3 regions of the Acetobacterium sp. K1/6 genome follow, and region 2 is predicted to be linked to each of the others. Evidence: riboswitches for the same ligand, from Rfam matches in the RefSeq annotation. Region 2 holds a riboswitch; each other region holds the start of a gene.
What was found. A riboswitch is a leader RNA that binds a small molecule or an ion and turns the genes downstream of it on or off. The one in region 2 is predicted to bind cyclic di-GMP.

Region 1 (4,237 bases), on a different contig from region 2:
CCCGATCATTTATAAAAATGATCTTATTATTAAGTCCTTTTGAACCCAACCTATGTCAATTGTTGAATTCATTAAAAAAGGCATATTGATTACGTCTGACAGAAATCTCTACTCTGACGTTGCCAATATGCCACTAGTTTCTTCACCGCAAACGCAATAACTACCAATAGATTTTATAATGCTAATTGGGTTCCAATATCCGTAAAGAATTGGCCAATTTGTGGTCCTAATAACCAGATAGCAGCAATGGCTGCCAAGGCGATCCCGGCAATGATTAATCCATATTCAACCAAACCCTGTCCATCTTCTTCCCTCATCATGTTTGTAAACAAATTTTTCATTTTAGTTCTCCTTTTAATTTTTTTGTGTTCGTTTTGTCAGTTGTGTGCACTATTGCTTTTTCTAAAGTGCCAACTGAGTTCCAATATCCGTAAAGAATTGACCAATCTGTGGTCCTAACAACCAAATTGCGGCAATTGCGGCTAATGCGATCCCGGCAATGATTAATCCATATTCAACCAAACCCTGTCCATCTTCTTCTTTCATCATTCGTACAAATACGCTTTTCATTTTATTTTCTCCTTTTAATATATTATTTATTAGTCTAACTAATAAGTTCTGTCATGCTGCTAATTGAGTGCCGATGTCAGTAAACATTTGGCCGATTTGTGGTCCTAATAACCAGATGGCAGCAATAGCAGCTAGTGCGATCCCCGTTATGATTAGTCCATATTCAACCAGCCCCTGTCCGTCCTCTGTTCTAATTATCCTTGACAATGCATTTTTCATTTCTTTTTTCTCCCTTAATAATTGTTGATTAAATTTCGTAATCGTTAACATTTATTTTCAATCCTTAAAATAACATTCCAAATTCAAATAGATGATCGTTTGCATTTATAAGATTTATAACTAAAACTGAGACAAAACCGGATGCCATAAACGGTCCCAAGGCAACCTTTGATTTTAAATTACCTTTTCTTCTGATAATCAGATAAATTGTGTAGATCATCAAAAAGAATGTCATAATCATAATTGCCGATATAATGCCATATACCCCTAAACAAAAACCAACTGCCGCTGCATATTTTACGTCTCCCCAACCAGCACCCTTTCCGATCATTGCTGGTAAGAAGAAAATAATAAAACCAATCACTAAACCAAAAATATTCATCCCGATACTTGTAATGGGTTACCTTGTTATGACAAAGGCTCCACCGACGAAGATGGTCATTAATACCAGTTCGTTGGGGATTTTTTTTATGCTGATGTCTACTACCGAAAGAATGATACAGATTGAAAAGAGCATCATATATTCCAGTGTTTTTGCTTCAAGTCCATTCAGTTTTACAAAGACTAACCAAACAAATGCATTCATTATCGCCCAAAAGATTGTTTTTGAAACACTGCCTGAAAATTGAGGGTGCTTCAGAATATTAACTCTTTGCTTGATCAAGTATACAGAAGATTTTTCCATCAAAGCGCCAACGACAGCTCCGGTTAATAAAACCAGTACAGTTATTGCAAATTGGTTCATCAGCTCACCTCCAGTAATTTTTGGTAATAAAAAAGCAACGATTTACGCGTTGCACTAAAGGCGAATTAAATACACCTAAAATCTGCAACTGGCTGTCATATAAAAAATTATTTAGACCCTATAGCTTTGCGTCCTCACCTTTCGGTAAGTTTGCCGAATATTAAATTGTCCAACAGGAGAAAACTAGAATAAAAAAACAACGCTCTGACACGTTGCACTAAATACACCATATAATGATGTTATCTTGCAACTGGCTGTCATATAAAAAATTACTTAGACCCTAAAGCTTTGCGTCCTTACCTTTCGATAAGTTTGCTAAATATTCTATTGAGATCATGATAGTTCATTGTATTTGATATGTCAAGAGAATTATTTGCTATATTTTAAATACCGAGCATATTAAAGAGTAATATTTTGCACATTATTTTTTATTTGTCATACTAAACATAAAGATACGAATTCATTATGTTCGTCGATGTTTCTCAACATTCATTCGATTATCCTTAAATTATGTTGCATCTAATTGTTATATAGTTATCAATATTATCTTTTATTATGATAATCTAATATTATTGCCATTCTTTAGAAATGTTAATTTTTAATGCTGCAAATACTTAAGCCATCGAAAAAAAAAACACGCTAACCTCAGAGATGATTTTATAGTTATAATTTTTACATAAATACATTTGTTCGCCTTGTTGTATTCCCTCTAAAAAATACTTAATAAATAATTAAGTATTTGACACAGAAAGCAGACTGTGTTACATTTTGATTATGTTAGCAACATCTAACATATATTTAAACTGGAGGTTATCTTATGAGCATTGTTATCATTGGCGGAAATGATCGTATGATTTATCAATATAAAGACCTATGTAAAGAGTATAACTGCCGTGCCAAGGTATTCACTCAAATGCAGGGTGCCCTGAAAAAGAAAATCGGAGTTCCTGATCTAATCGTATTATTTACTGGAACCGTCTCTCATAAAATGGTTAACTGTGCGACCTTTGAAGCGAAAAGACTTAACTTGCCGCTCGCTCGATCGCATACAAGTAGCTTATCTGCATTACGTAGCATTTTAGATGAGCACTGTTCTGTGTGCGAAAAACGGGACAAGTGCCATTTAAAAACGATATCCCGCGGAGTGTAACAATGAGTACTTTTGAGGAAGAAATTATCCGACACTGCTCTCCAACTCTAGCTGGAATCAAAACTGGGAATTTATTTAGCTATTCTTTCGATGATCACGATCAGTTGATTAATCAAATCACCAATTGGAACAATACTTTGAATGCTCGTGGAGTTTATTTTGAACGATTAAAAACCAATCGAAATCGTGTTCTTCTGTACGTCTACCGTAAAAATAGACTTAACCGTGACCTCTCATGTCCCAAAGTCGAACGTTTTTTAAACAAAATTGGCTATCCAACAGGGGATCTTGAATCGTGTTTGGCATTTTTATCAGAACGCATTCACGACTCAGCAGATTTCCCCCATGAAATTGGCTTGTTCTTGAGCTATCCTTTTGAAGATGTAGAAGGCTTTATCCAAAACGAAGGAAAAAACTGTAAACATTGCGGTTACTGGAAAGTCTATTGTAATGCGAACGAAAAAATTAAACTTTTCAGCAAATATAAAAAATGCGCGACAAAATATTATCAATGCCTTCTCAAGGGATCTTCGATCATACGTTTAACAGTAGCCGCGTAAGAATTTCTTAGACATTTTGACTTATTTTAGGCAATAGGTTTAAGTGATTTTTCTTCTTTATTGATTACGACAGCTTCTTTGGGACTTAAGCATTTCTGAATACAATATTTCTTAATTAATTCATAATCAAAAATATAGTAATAGAGCGTATCTTCAATCAGCTCCCACAATGATTATTTAATTCCGAATAATCTCAATTTTATAACCATCCGGATCAGTTATAAAATAATAACGGGGTTTCCCATCGCCACTCAGTCCTTTTAGCGGTGTTGGCTTATAGCCCTTTGCTTCGTGAGTTGCAAAAGACGCCTCAAGATCATCAACGAGCACCGCTAAATGACCATAGGCCGTCCCCAAATCATAAGGGAGTGCTTGCCCATAGTTAAAGGTCAGTTCCAACTGATGGCTGTTAGAACGGCCATCCCCTAAAAACACCAAGGTGAATTCATAAGTTGGTTCGTCCCGTCGCTTCACTTCCTCAAATCCTAGTGCTTCTTTGTAAAACGCTAAAGATCGTTCCAAATCCAATACCCGAATCATCGTATGTGCCATTTTGTAATTTCCCATAATAGTCTCCTTATAACTTAATTTATTCCTATATCACTTTCTGTATCACTTTTTTTAATATTTCAGCTAAGCTCTCTACAACCTCTGGATCGTAGTGAGATATCTGTCCATATCGTCATCCTTCTTCCGTTGCATTTAGACACTTTTCAGGCTCCAGAATCCCTTGTCATAACATTTCTACGCTAAACATTTAGTGGTGCTCACCGGCACATCCTTCGGTACCTTCGAAATTTCTAAGCAACGGCAAGGTCCGTTTCTTCATCAATTCCAGGACTTCCCAACCGGAATGACCGGCTCCAAGAAACCGGGTCAAGCAAGCGTCAGCCAAAAGATCAAAGGCCGATTGACTTTTGAAGTTACCAGTGATAATTCCTTCACAGTTCAAATCAATGATTCTTTGAGCCAGCTGCTCTGCTGTTAAATCCT
Region 2 (4,237 bases):
TTCTTTTAAAGTTTATTAAAACGCGAGAATCGCTACACTATCGGCAGTATTACAATACATTTGTTCCCAATTTATCGATCATAGATGTGCTGATGTTTAATTCATTGACGCAGGTTAAAGCGCTACTAACGGAATATGATCTAATTGACGGCAGGGGCTAGCGCTTTTAGGCAAGGTTTGATACAGATTTATGAAATTGTATCATGCTTATTTTTGACAAAGTGGTTTTTTACGGCTTGGCAAAAGTCCCAATCTTCAAACAAGCTTTCCCAATCTTCGATGACTTCAGGAGCCTTAATACTTTGGTCCAACAGCTCAAGAAACTGATCACGATCAATAATGACAGCGCCCATACTTTTCAGGTGATCAGTTGGCCAAGTTCCGCAGTCCAGGATTGCATAATTCAATTCTTCCAGTCGAATGGCTAGAGCGATCATTGCAAATTTTGAAGCGTGATTAATTCGTGTAAACATTGAGGAAATATGGAAATAGGAGCCAAAGGCGAATCCAAACAAACCGGCAACCAGTTTTTTGTTATACCAAACTTCGATGGAGTGTTTGTAACCTAAGTCATGCAAAACACAGCAGGATTTTCTACGTTCAGGTGTTAGCCAAGTGTAGTTTTCTCTTGATTCAGTGCACCCATTTACAACGTCAATAAAAGCTCTGTCTACCGTCAGATAAAAACTATTATGCTTGATTAGTCGCCACATAACTTTTGAAATATGAACCTGATCAGGAAACAGCACACAACGAATTTCTGATGTCCACCAGAGAATTGGCTGATTAATGAGTGATGATGGATAGATTCCGTTTTTAAAAGCGTAAATAATTCGTTCTGGAGTTAAATCGCCACCGATAGCCAATAATTCTCCAGCAGGTCCAATACGTATGTTCTTGTTTGAAGATGTATGAGGAGGAAAGTATAATTCATTGGTTAGACAGTATGCTTTTCCTCGGTACTGTAAATGACGTGTATAAAATGCTTTGAAAATGCCTTTAAAAAAGCGTTTATCCATTGTAATGAGTAGAAATTTTATTTTTTTTAGCACTGATTTTACTCCTATAAATTAATATTTTGAGTTCGGATTTATTGGATATTTTTTATATACTCTTTATTTGCCCCAAAAATTGATTATTACGCAAGAATCTAGGAAAATCAATTAAGTATTAAAATATTATTAATATAAAGCATCCAACAGGTATTGACTAATCTCTGGATATGTGATATAGTGACTTCGTAAAAGTAAATACTTTAATATTCGAATATTCTCCTGCTTTCATTTTAATAGTTACAAAAAATGATCGCATATTTATCAAATGCATAGGTTTAAGAGACGTTTAATAGATGACAACTAATGATTGAGTTGTATTAATTACAGTTTTATTTTCTAGGAGTAAATACGGACCTGTTAAAATTCAGTGGCGTAAAGTTTAGTGCCTATAAGTCGGTAGGTAGCTAACGAAAGGAAGGTATCAACAAAAAAACAGAGTTAAGTTAATAAGTATCGTGGAATAACTTTCCAACGATAAAGGCAAACCTGTTGAAAAACAGGGACGCAAAACTAAAGGGCCTGTAAAATGGCAGCCAGTTACCGAAGGGGAAGTTTTTTATTTGAAATTATTTTTGTTCTGAATTCATCGTTATCCAACGATAAAGGCAAACCAATTGAAAAGTTGGGACGCAAAGCTAAGGGCCTGTAAAATGGCAGCCAGCTACCGAAAGGAATACCATCATGAAAAAGTTATCTGTTTTTTTAGTCACACTATTTGTATTATTCAGTGCGATGCCAGTAAATTCAGCGTTTGCTGCCAGAGTTAGACCCCCAAGAAGACCGATTAGAATTACTCAACCGGTAGTGACAGAACCGGTAGTGACAGAACCGGTAGTGACAGAACCGGTAGTGACAGAACCGGTAGTCACAGAACCGGTAGTCACAGAACCGATAGTGACAGAACCAGAAGTTACAGAACCAACGACACCTGTCAGTCAGGAAGTCAGCGTCAAAGATTTTGGAGCGAAAGGGGATGGTATCAGCGATGATACCTTGGCCATTCAAAAAGCCATTAACGAGGCAAGCAGTAAAAATGTCACCTTGTTAATTCCGGCGGCAACCTATGTGGTTACGAGTCAATTGGAAATGAAGAACAATACAAAAATCAGCGGCTATGGTGCAACCTTGTACATGGCACCCCAGCAGTCAACAGTTGCCAATATTTTATGGTCAAATCCAGATTCGTATATTTCTAATGTAACGATCGAAGGATTGAAACTAGAATCTCAAAACACGATTGCAGGTGCCGAGTATTACGCAAACAGCATGATCAGCAACGTTCAGGGGATGTTTTTTCAGGGCATCAGTAACCTGACGATCAAAGATGTTTCGATGGATAGTATGTATGTAGGCTTAAAAATGGGACAATCTGGAAGCAACCGGAATCAGGGAGTTACTGTCAGCAACCTCAATATCGATAGAACTGGCATGCCTGTTCAGGTTTCTGGTACCAACGATTTAATCATGACAGATAGCATTCTGAATGCCAATTCTGGCGGAACGAAGTGGCTTCATGCAGCATACATCCGAGGCGATAACAGTAATTTCCTTTTTAACAATGTTGAATTTAATAATGCCCCTGGTGGCGGTATTGCAGTAGCTGGCAATGATAAATTCCCCACTGCACCCGATCATATTGTCTTTGAGAATTGTCGTATTAAAAACAGTGTTGTCGGTATGCACGTCAATACTGGTGCAAACAATGTGAGTATCTCAGGTTTAACCATCGAAGGAAGCAGTTTGGGGTTTAAGATAACGGATGCAAACAACCTGAATATCAAAGATGTAAACATTAGCGGTGCGATGCCATCAACTACTGATCTTGGTGCATTCATTATTAATAATAGTTATCAAGCAAATATAGAAAATGTTACAGTCGATGCCAATGGTATGGCAGGAGCCTTATTCTGGCTAATTGGTGAAGTAAAAGATACTAACGTTTCTGGAATGAATGTAACGAATGTGGATAAGATTCCCTTGATTAGTGCCAACAGCGCGTCTCAAACGACCAATGTTGTTGTAGAAAACTCCAGTTTTGAATATAACAATATCGATAAATACGGAATTGGTTTCAGAGGCGTTGGTTCACAAGCAGTGCTTCAAAACAATACCTTTGTAAATAACGGTGCTGAATATTCTTATCTGATCTACAATCCCGAAGGAACAGCTATTCAGGTATCTGACAATTCTTACAGCGGATTCCAAAGCTTGACTTCCAGCTCGGACTTTTCAGTAGCTACCAATAATTTCAACCTTCTGTCAGCAAAAGTTGACTAATCGATTTTAAAAATGGACATATCGTTTATCGTATTAATTCAATAAAGCAATTACTAAAAGCCTTGCTCTTTTGAACAAGGCTTTATTTTACAAATTAAAGTGGTCGAATATTAACAATTTTGTCCACGATAAAGGCAAACCAATTGAAAAGTTGGGACGCAAAACTAAGGGCCTTAACTCAAAGAGAAAGGTAGCCGGTTGCCGAAAGGAGCAAAAAAATGAGTTATAGTTTGGATCATCGCGCAAAGAAAATTTGTGTAAGTGTGGTGGTAATCCTATTGATGTTAAGTAGCGTTTTTTCTTCGAACGTTTTAGCAGCAACCATCGATACCGAAGCGACTGAATTACCTGGAGTCACCTATCAGACCCATATACAAAATGAAGGTTGGTCACAGGGCTGGATGAGTAGTGGTGAACTCTCCGGTTCAGAAGGAAAGGGATATCGCCTCGAGGGAATAAAAATAAATCTGACTGGAAGCGTCCCCTCAGGGTTAGAAATTGAATATCGGACACATGTGCAAAATAAGGGATGGGAGCAGGAATGGGCTACAAACGGAGAATTTTCAGGATCTGAAGGCGAAGGATTTCGGCTGGAAGGAATCCAGATTAGATTAACCGGTGAGAATGCAGCAAATTATTCTGTTAAATACCGAACCCATATTCAAAATGAAGGTTGGGTTCAAGGTTGGGTGTCAGACGGGGCACTCTCAGGCTCGGAAGGAAAAAGTCTGCGCTTAGAGGCAATTGAAATCATCATTGAAAAGCAGTCAGCTGGAGTAGCCAACGAACCCGCAGACCCAGTGGTTACAGACCCAGTGGTTACAGACCCAGTGGTCACAGACCCAGGAGTCACAGACCCAGGAGTCACAGACCCAGGAGTCACAGAACCAACCCCACCAGTGAGT
Region 3 (4,237 bases), on a different contig from region 2:
AAACGAAAAGATTAGGCCCACTATGGTCTAATCTTTAATTATGAAGGGCGACAATTTGGTTAATCCCAATTTTTTGAGGGTCGTCTAGTTTCTTCCTTGGCTGGAGTACTATCTTAATTTTTGATGTTTTTTGGAGGAAAAAATGACGTTAGAAATGCTGATTGGTCTCTTTGGAGGCTTGGGGTTATTCGTTTTTGGAATGCACATGATGAGCGACGGATTAAAAACGGTTGCTGGCACAAAGATGAAAAAACTTCTGGAAGTATTAACCAACAATAAGATTAAAGCCATCCTGGTTGGGACGGTTGTAACGATGATTGTCCAAAGTTCCAGTACCACCACGGTGATGGTGGTCGGCTTTGTTAACGCCGCCCTGATGACCTTGACCCAGGCAGCAGGAGTTATTTTAGGAGCTAATATTGGAACCACCGTCACGGCCCAGTTGATCGCGTTTAATGTCACTGAGTTGGCACCGATTTTTATTGGTATTGGTGCAATGATGGCTCTGTTTAGCACCAAGAAAAAGAATAAAGATCTGGGGAGTATTATTCTTGGTTTTGGGATTCTTTTCTATGGGATTGCGGCCATGTCAACGGCCATGAAACCGCTTAGAGAAAGTGAAGAATTTATTTACCTGCTCTCAACCTATGGAACAAATCCACTGCTTGGTGTGCTGATTGGAACCCTGATTACCGCTGTGATTCAAAGCAGTAGTGCTTCTATCGGTTTGCTCCAGGCGCTGGCCCTTTCTGGGGTTTTTGTCAGTATCGGGGGAACTGGAGCAATCCAGATTTGTTTACCGATTCTTATTGGTACTAATATTGGTACCTGCGTCACAGCATTGCTTTCCTGTATCGGAACCTCCACAGCAGCAAAAAAAGCAGCTTTTATCCATCTTTTTGTCAATATTTTCGGTGCTGTTTGGGTGATGATCTTATTAACCATCATGAATAATTTAGTGGCTGTCAATCCGGTTTATGAATTCATCGTTACTATTTCAGGCTCATTGATTAACGGTGGCGGTGATATGGTACCCAATGTGGCCCGTCAAATCGCGATGGCGCACACCCTTTTTAATGTTGCAAATACGATTGTATTACTCCCGATCATCGGCTATTTTGTTAGCTTTCTGGACCGCGTCTACCCGGAGAAAGAGGAAGACAAGGGGTTGCAGTTGGATGACCGGTTGTTTAATAATCCTTCCATTGCTTTGGGACAGGTGGTCAGAGAAACGAATCGACTGGCAAAAATGAGTTTTAAAAATTTCAGAGTCGCCTGCGAATCGATCATGGATGGCAATGAAAAACTGGTTGAAAAAATTGTTAAGCGGGAAGAACGTATTGATGAATTTCAACAGGGAATTGTCGAATATTCCGTTAAATTGTCCAATGAAAACATGTCAGAAGAAGAGAATGAACGCCTGGCTTTCATCCTTAAAGGAAGTCATGATTTAGAAAGAATTGGTGATCATGCCATGAATATTGGTGAATTGGCAGAAATGCGGGCCACCAATAAAATCGTCTTTAGTGATATTGCCAATCAAGAAGTGTTAAATTTAATCAGTTTAACTACCAATACGCTTCGGGATATGGTAGAATTAATGGAAACAGAAGAGACAGACCTGTGTTATAAGATTCTTGATGAAGAAGAAGAAATAGATGAAATGACTGAAAAATTAAAAGATGATCATATTCGCCGTCTTAATGAAGGAATCTGTAATCCTTATGCTGGTGTTATATTTCTGGACTTGTTAACAAACATTGAACGGGTTGGCGATCATGCCTCAAATATAGCCCATGGGATACTGGGATTGAAGCTTCATCAGGGGCTCATTTCCCAGCGCGAGTTTGACAGTGAAACAAAGGTTGAACACGCTTAGAATTAAAACGGATAAAGGGTGGACTTGACACCTGTAAGCACAGCTAAACCGCGGTTATTACAAGTTTTAAAGCTTTAAGGAAAGGATAATTTTTATTGACAGTTGGTCGTAGATGGAGTAATGTTATAACAACATAATATTGGCATACTTATTGAAAAGTAAGGGCGCAAAACTATAGGGTCTAAATACAGTGTTATATGACAGCCAGTTGCAAAAAAGTAATCACAAAATGTGATGACATTTAAAAGCAACGGCAGAGTCGTTGCTTTTTTGTTTGAATGGTTTAGGCATATCGTTTTGTGAGTACTTTGTTTTGAGATCAGTAGTTGAGATTACCCGGAAATTAAAAACACTTAAATGAGTTGCGTCGCATTAAAGTAGTGATATATAATAAAAAATAAATACGGTTATACCAGTCCGTTGGATTGTGATATAATACTCGAACACTTTATTGTGCTCGAGTTAGCTCCAAGACAATTATGTTTTGGTGAAGAATTAATTTAACGAAGGGAGGTAGACAATGAATTTAGAGTTTCAATCGGCAACAAAGCCGACACTCAATGGGGTTCGGGGGATTAGTAAAAATGCTGAGAACGCGTCAACCCAACACACAAAAGGCCAGGAAAGAAGCGCCCAGTTTAGAGATCTGCTTAATCAGTCAAAACAGGAAATCAAGCAGGCGGATCGTCAATTGGAGAAAACACGGGAAAATCGCAAAGCATCAGAGTCAACGGCACAAAGTAATCAACAGGAAAAAGAACAGTCGTTGTCAGATGTTAGTGAAGTTCGATCTGACGAGAGCCCATCTGGAAAAGTAGAGGAACTCAAGGATGAGGGAAGTCAGGTAAACGATTTGATACCAACACTTGATCCGTCTTTACTGATTGGCGTACAAAATGTTCAAGGTGACAAAAAGACAGCCGTAACGGGTCTTGGCCTGAACTTAGGGCAAGAAGAAACGACGCCAGCAGATCTTATCAGTCAAGAACAAGTGATTCCGTTAATCGACAGCAGTAAGAAAGCGCAAGATGTATCCGTTTTAAAAGGTGTTGCTGAGTTTGAGCAAATGGAAAATGTTAAGGTTTTGTCACAAAACCCCGACAAAGTAGAAAATCAGGAAACCGAAGACCTTTTAGAGGTATTAAGCGGGACCAAACCGGAGGTGGAAGTAACAAAAGAAGTGAGTAGTAAAGTTGATTTTTCACAACAACTCGTAGGTAAAACAAACCTAAACGATGACACAAAACAGCAGACTGCTCAAGGTATTGAACCAATGGAAGAGAATCAAATTGCGACAGAAAAAGCAGCTACCGTTATCAACGGAAAGGCCGATTCTGAACAGCAGACTGCTCAAGGTATTGAACCTAAGGAAGAGAATCAAATTGCGACAGAAAAAGCAGCTACCGTTGTCAACGGAAAGGCCGATTCTGATTTAGCAAAAGAGACGGGTTTGGAACAAACAAAAACAGTGGATGTTCAGAAAAGCGCAATCAACCAGACCGAAAACCAGAATCCCGGTGAACGCGGCGTTCAGGATCTTAGTTCAATGGGCGTCAGCTCAAATAAAGGACCTGAAGTTGGGCATAGTGCCAAGGTAGAGGTCGCGCAACAGGTCGAGCAGAAGATTATCCAGAATTTCGAACCAGCTAAACCAATGACATTACAGATGACACTGTCTCCGGATAACTTGGGTGATATTGATATTAAGCTGAGTTATAATCAGGGAAAACTCATTATTGACATTATGGCAGCAAGCAGCGAAACCCAAAAACTGTTGGGAAATCAAATCAATCAATTGGTGCGTGGCTTAGCTCTGCAAAATGTCCAGGTGGAAACGGTCCACTTGAATACACCAGTGGAAGCGACAGAAAATGGTGAAAGCATGGGTTCTCTTTTAAATGATGGCTCACAGTTTTCACAGCAGCAAAACAATGCACCCTTAAAAGAACAATTTTTAAGCAAAGGAACCATTCAAAATAATGCTTTTAGTAATGGTGCTCAAGACAGCAATGATGAACTGATTAGTCTAGCCCAGAATCTTCAGTACAATGGACAGCGAAGGATTAATTACTTAGTATAAAATGAGTATAAGGAGGAAAAAATCATGGCAATCGATGGAATTAACAATTATTTAAGTACGTCAGCAACAGCAGCAACAACGACAGCTGCGCAAACTAAAAAAGCGGGCACATCTCTGGATATGGATGACTTTTTAAAACTGATGGTCGCTCAGCTTCAGAATCAGGATATGAACAACACCGCCGATACATCCCAATATACCGCCCAGATGGCACAGTTTTCGATGGTTCAGGCATTAACGGAGCTTAATGAGATGACCAAAACGACGTATTCGATGAG

Region 1: linked by a shared signal. The riboswitch ahead of U2P91_RS06505 (hypothetical protein) and the one ahead of U2P91_RS02825 (glycosyl hydrolase family 28-related protein) in region 2 are both predicted to bind cyclic di-GMP.
Region 3: linked by a shared signal. The riboswitch ahead of U2P91_RS07490 (flagellar hook-length control protein FliK) and the one ahead of U2P91_RS02825 (glycosyl hydrolase family 28-related protein) in region 2 are both predicted to bind cyclic di-GMP.

Annotation. Positions count from the first base shown of each region.
Region 1 covers NZ_JAXQGA010000005.1:202,208-206,444, forward strand. The annotation lists gene U2P91_RS06485 (Flp family type IVb pilin) at 174-341, opposite strand; gene U2P91_RS06490 (Flp family type IVb pilin) at 403-570, opposite strand; gene U2P91_RS06495 (Flp family type IVb pilin) at 622-840, opposite strand; gene U2P91_RS06500 (hypothetical protein) at 854-1,171, opposite strand; gene U2P91_RS06505 (hypothetical protein) at 1,190-1,534, opposite strand; cyclic di-GMP riboswitch class I at 1,615-1,699, opposite strand; cyclic di-GMP riboswitch class I at 1,777-1,861, opposite strand; gene U2P91_RS06510 (DUF2325 domain-containing protein) at 2,352-2,684, shown strand; gene U2P91_RS06515 (DUF3793 family protein) at 2,687-3,244, shown strand; gene U2P91_RS06520 (VOC family protein) at 3,422-3,811, opposite strand; gene U2P91_RS06525 (NifB/NifX family molybdenum-iron cluster-binding protein) at 4,002-4,237, opposite strand, start outside.
Region 2 covers NZ_JAXQGA010000002.1:201,042-205,278, forward strand. The annotation lists gene U2P91_RS02815 (WbqC family protein) at 1-161, shown strand, start outside; gene U2P91_RS02820 (leucyl/phenylalanyl-tRNA--protein transferase) at 189-1,052, opposite strand; cyclic di-GMP riboswitch class I at 1,525-1,600, shown strand; cyclic di-GMP riboswitch class I at 1,650-1,724, shown strand; gene U2P91_RS02825 (glycosyl hydrolase family 28-related protein) at 1,737-3,332, shown strand; cyclic di-GMP riboswitch class I at 3,456-3,538, shown strand; gene U2P91_RS02830 (glycosyl hydrolase family 28-related protein) at 3,551-4,237, shown strand, end outside.
Region 3 covers NZ_JAXQGA010000006.1:182,738-186,974, forward strand. The annotation lists gene U2P91_RS07485 (Na/Pi cotransporter family protein) at 143-1,879, shown strand; cyclic di-GMP riboswitch class I at 2,011-2,095, shown strand; gene U2P91_RS07490 (flagellar hook-length control protein FliK) at 2,400-3,959, shown strand; gene U2P91_RS07495 (flagellar hook capping FlgD N-terminal domain-containing protein) at 3,984-4,237, shown strand, end outside.